DNA from 2 places in the Aeromicrobium changchenzhani genome. Region 2 is predicted to be linked to the other one. Evidence: riboswitches for the same ligand, from Rfam matches in the RefSeq annotation. Region 2 holds a riboswitch; the other holds the start of a gene.
What was found. A riboswitch is a leader RNA that binds a small molecule or an ion and turns the genes downstream of it on or off. The one in region 2 is predicted to bind S-adenosylmethionine.

Region 1 (2,394 bases), 840 kb from region 2:
ATAACGATTGAGGCCTATGGCCCGATGTCCACAGGGTTGAGACTTAGGGGTTTCGGTTCGGCTGAATCGTCGACACGATGAGAGTATGTCGGCCCGGATCCTACGCACCGTGCGCGAATTGGCTCATGCTCAGAGTGGCGTGGTCTCACGGCGCCAGGTCCTAGCCGCCGGTATGACCCGCTGGCAGATCCTGGCCCAACTCAATGCCGGCCGATGGAAGGCGCACGGCCGCCAGACGATCGCCGCGCACACCGGGGATCTCGATGCGGCCGCGATGCGCTGGTTTGCTGTCTTTGAGGCCGGGCCGCGTTCTGCTATCGACGGGGACAGCGCGTTGGTTGCGGCTGGTCTGGTCGGGTGGACGGCTGACCTGATCTGCGTATCGGTGCCACGCGGGGCTCCGGCCGTGCGGCGCAACCGACTCATGGTTCGACAGACGCGGCGGCTCCACCGCGATGACATTATCGGTGCAGGTGTTCCGCGCGTCCGGCCACCGGTCGCTGCGGTCAGAGCAGCACTGTGGGCGCGGAGCGATCGGCAGGCGGCAACAATCCTGGCGATGACGGTTCAGCAGCGCATCACGACCGCCGAATCGATCGGCGTCGCCTTGTTGGCGGTCAAGCGTCACAAGCGATTGAAAATGTTGCGCGCTGTGATCCTCGATCTGATGGGCGGCAGCGAGTCGCTTGGGGAGTTGGATTTCCTACGACTCTGTCGACGTAATGGCTTGCCGACACCAGATCGTCAAGTGATCAGGAAGGGCTCATCGGGAAGCTATTACCTCGACGTCTATTGGCTGGCATTTCGGCTGGTCGTCGAAATCGACGGGATTCACCACCTGTCGGCCGGGGCGGTCGTGGCCGATGCCATACGGCACAACGACATCACGCTCGATGCCGATGTGGTGCTCCGGATCCCGCTGCTCGGGATGCGCGTCGCCGAAGCTGAGTTCATGCGTCAGATCCGGCAAGGGCTTACAGCCGGCGGTTGGCGATCGTCGCTTGCGTCATAACGATTGAGGCCTATGGCCCTCGTTCTTTATGACGTAAGCGAGGGTGACCACGATGTGGACCGTGCAGATGCATCGTGAGACGACGGCTAATGTTGATCTTGCTCATCACGAGGGGTAGAGGGATACGGCCCGCTGAAACCCCAGCAACCAGTCCGAGACCACATGTTTCGGACAGCAGGTGCTAATTCCGTCCCGGACGATCGTCGATCCGGGGAAGATGACGAGGAGGCTTCGTGAGCATCAACACCACAGAACGCACATCGACCAAGTCCGCACCACGCACAGGCGCTTTCGGCAATGCCCGGTCACTTGTCTGTCGGGCCTGCGGAGCGCAGCAGCCGCTCGGCGCCTTTTATGCCTGTCTGGAGTGTTTCGGCCCGCTCGAGGTCGCGTACGACTTCCCGACCATTACGCGCGAACAGATCGAAGCTGGGCCGAAGAGCATTTGGCGTTACCAGCCGCTGCTCCCTGTCGCGGCCGACGTCGGGAGCATCCCCAACACTGACCCCGGCTTCACCCGGCTGGTCAAGGCCGACAATCTGGCCAAAGCGCTTGGGATGAAGAGTCTCTGGGTCAAGGACGACACCGGCAACCCGACCCACTCATTCAAAGACCGGGTAGTCGCGGTCGCACTCGCCGCCGCCCGTGAGCTCGGCTTCACAGTGCTGGCTTGCCCGTCGACCGGCAACCTTGCCAACGCGGTCGCTGCCGCCGCAGCCCGCGCCGGCATCCGCAGCGTGGTGTTTGTGCCGGAGAATCTCGAACCGGCAAAAATCATCACGACGGCCGTCTATGGCGGCACCCTCGTCGCGGTGCAAGGCAACTACGACGACGTCAACAAGCTTGCAAGCGAGATTGCTGGCGAACAGCCCGACTGGGCCTTCGTCAACGTTAATGTTCGGCCCTATTACGCGGAGGGCTCCAAGACGCTCGCCTATGAGACCGCCGAACAGCTCGGCTGGCGGATCCCGGCCCAGATCGTTATTCCAGTGGCTTCGGGCAGCCAGTTGACCAAAGTCGACAAGGGTTTTGGCGAGCTTGCTGAGCTCGGTCTGGTCGAAGCAAGTCCCTACAAGATCTTCGGCGCCCAAGCCACGGGTTGCTCGCCGGTGGCGGCAGCGTTCCGTGCGGGCTCCGATGTCGTACGGCCGGTTAAACCTGACACGATCGCCAAATCGCTTGCGATCGGCAATCCGGCCGACGGCCCGTACGTCCTCGACACTTGCCGACGTACCGGGGGAGCAGTCGAGGACGTCAGCGATGACGAAGTGCGCGACGGGATTCAGTTGCTCGCCCGGACCGAAGGCATTTTTGCTGAAACCGCGGGTGGCGTCACCGTCGCCAATCTTAAGAAACTCCTCGCTACGGGCCAACTCGATCCG
Region 2 (2,394 bases):
TCGACCAAATAGGTCGCAACCTTCTGCGCCCCAGCCAGATCAAGCTCACCATCGACGGTGAACGGCGTCACCATCGCGGTCAGAACGCGCCCGAACGGCGCGGCAGCGGTGGCGAGCGGCGAAGTCATACCTCGAGGTTACCGCTTCGGGTCGATACGGAGCCATGCAGGATAGGGGTATGAGCGAGGACTATTACGCAATCGACACGACTTCCACAGCGCGCGGCGACGGAATCCGTGATCTGACCCTGACCGAGCGTTGGAACACGCCGTTGGGCAAGCCGAATGGCGGCTACATTCTGGCCGCCATGCTGCGTGGCCTCGGCGACGAGATCGGTGCCGACGACCCCTTGGTCGCCTCGATCAGCTATCTCAAATCTCCCTCGGCCGGTCCGGGCGAATTGCACACCAAATCGCTTCGTTTGGGTCGCCGCGTGCAGACCGCCGAGGCCACGCTGATCCAGAATGATGCTGCGGTAGCGCACCTTGTCGCCAGTTTCGGTCCGCGTGGCGAAGGCCGGACGGTCGAGCTCGGCACTCCCCCGCAACTCCCCCCGCCGGACGCATGTGGTGATCCGCGCGAGGCCAGTATTCCCGGCGGCGGAATCTTCGACCGCGTCGACTACCGCTTGGCCACCCGACCGGGTTGGGCCGACGGTACGCCGAATGGCGATCCGACTGTCGAGCTTTGGCAGCGATTGGCCGGTGGGCGCGAAATCGACTTCCCGGCGTTGGCGTTTCTCGTCGATGCCTATGCACCCCCGGTCATGGAACTCGGCGAGTTCGGCTCGATGACGGTCCAGTTGACCGTGCATTTGCATCGCCTTCCCGTTCCCGGCTGGCTCGCCACCCGGCTCGTCACGCGCCATGTCGTCAACGGCTTCCACGAGGAGGACTGCGAGCTGTGGGATTCGGCGGGCAATCTCGTCGCCCAGTCGCGTCAGTTCGCCATCCTGCTCTAAGTCGGTTGGGTGATTACAGCGCCTTGTCAACTCAAAAAAACGGTCGTGCCGCCCTGTTCGATGGCCACGGCAATGAGGTGTGTGGCGATCTGCTCGGGCGTAGCATCCCCGGCCAGCTCTGGCACATCGTCGCGGTGAACACAGCTGTCCAATGGGTCACCGTCATCCCGCTTCACACACACCATTGGAATGCCGCCGTTGGCGGTGGTTGGGAGTCTCAAGACTCCATATCCGACAAGCTCGCCCACCGGACCGACCTGCTCGACGAAGCGGGCCAACGCGGTCGTGTCGTGGTTCAAATAACGGACCGGCCCAGCACCAGTCTCGAGAATGAAACCAAACTCGTCGATACCGTGGATCCTGACCGTCTCATGGAGTTTCGGCTCCCGCCACGTGAGGCGGGCTTGGATCCGGTGAATGCTGTGTCCGGGTGTGTAGATCGCGCAATACGCGCTGCCGGAATTTGACGTGACCATGATGGTCTCCTACCTGGGCACGTAGCCCTCCGCTTGCCGCACAGCAGTTGCTCCGCGGCCCGCTCCTCATCTGGAGGCACCCACCACGTGAGGGGTTGCCGGACAGCAGGCCAGGACCTTCGCGCTGTCGCTCTTGAGCGTGACTATGACGCTACCAATGACCGCTGACAGAAAGTGACTGCACTTTAGTCCGACGGCATATTCGGACTACTCCCCGCGCGCTTGCGCCTGCGAACGGTGGGAGTAGCTCACGATGTCGAACGCCGGGGAGCCGGTATGTGGATCGCGCTCGTACTCGGCCCAATCGGCCCAATCCAGGTCCGGGAAGTAGGTGTCCCCTGCTGGCGCGGCATCGATGTGCGTGACGACAAGTCGGTCAACCAAGCCGAGAGCGAGTACCTGGCGATAGATCTGCGCACCACCGACGATGAAAACCTCTTCGTCGAGTTCGTAGGCCCGGTCGAGCGCCGCTTCGAGGGAATGCTCTACCTCCACCCCGTCGGCTTTCCAGTCGTTCTGGCCGGTCACCACAATTGTCGTGCGTCCCGGCAGCGGTCGGCCGATCGACTCATACGTACGACGGCCCATGACCATCGGATGGCCGAGCGTTATGCGTTTGAAATGGGCGAGGTCGGCCGGCAGATGCCACGGCATATCACCATCGACACCGATGACGCCGTCCGCTCCCATCGCCACCACGATGGTGGCGGTCACAGTGTTGAACTCATTCGCCTCATACTGCAATCGGCGCTTTGATACCCGGATGCGGGTCGTAGCCGCTGAACTTAAATGAGTTGAGGGTGAAGTCATCGATCGACGTGACGGTCGGATCAATCCACAGCTCCGGAAGGGCACGCGGCTCCCGGGTGAGTTGCTCTCGGGCCTGATCGAGGTGGTTGAGGTAAAGATGCGCATCACCGAGCGTGTGTACGAAATCGCCGACCTCAAGGCCGGTGA

Region 1: another riboswitch for S-adenosylmethionine. It lies ahead of thrC (threonine synthase); the one in region 2 lies ahead of AC2YB9_RS07840 (hypothetical protein).

The regions. Positions count from the first base shown of each region.
Region 1 is NZ_CM172480.1:707,700-710,093, forward strand. It holds gene AC2YB9_RS03680 (hypothetical protein) at 86-1,012, shown strand; SAM riboswitch class I at 1,112-1,236, shown strand; gene thrC (threonine synthase) at 1,246-2,394, shown strand, end outside.
Region 2 is NZ_CM172480.1:1,547,768-1,550,161, reverse strand. It holds gene dapA (4-hydroxy-tetrahydrodipicolinate synthase) at 1-128, opposite strand, end outside; gene AC2YB9_RS07845 (thioesterase family protein) at 179-961, shown strand; gene AC2YB9_RS07840 (hypothetical protein) at 988-1,437, opposite strand; SAM riboswitch class IV at 1,462-1,576, opposite strand; gene AC2YB9_RS07835 (dihydrofolate reductase) at 1,645-2,151, opposite strand; gene AC2YB9_RS07830 (thymidylate synthase) at 2,171-2,394, opposite strand, start outside.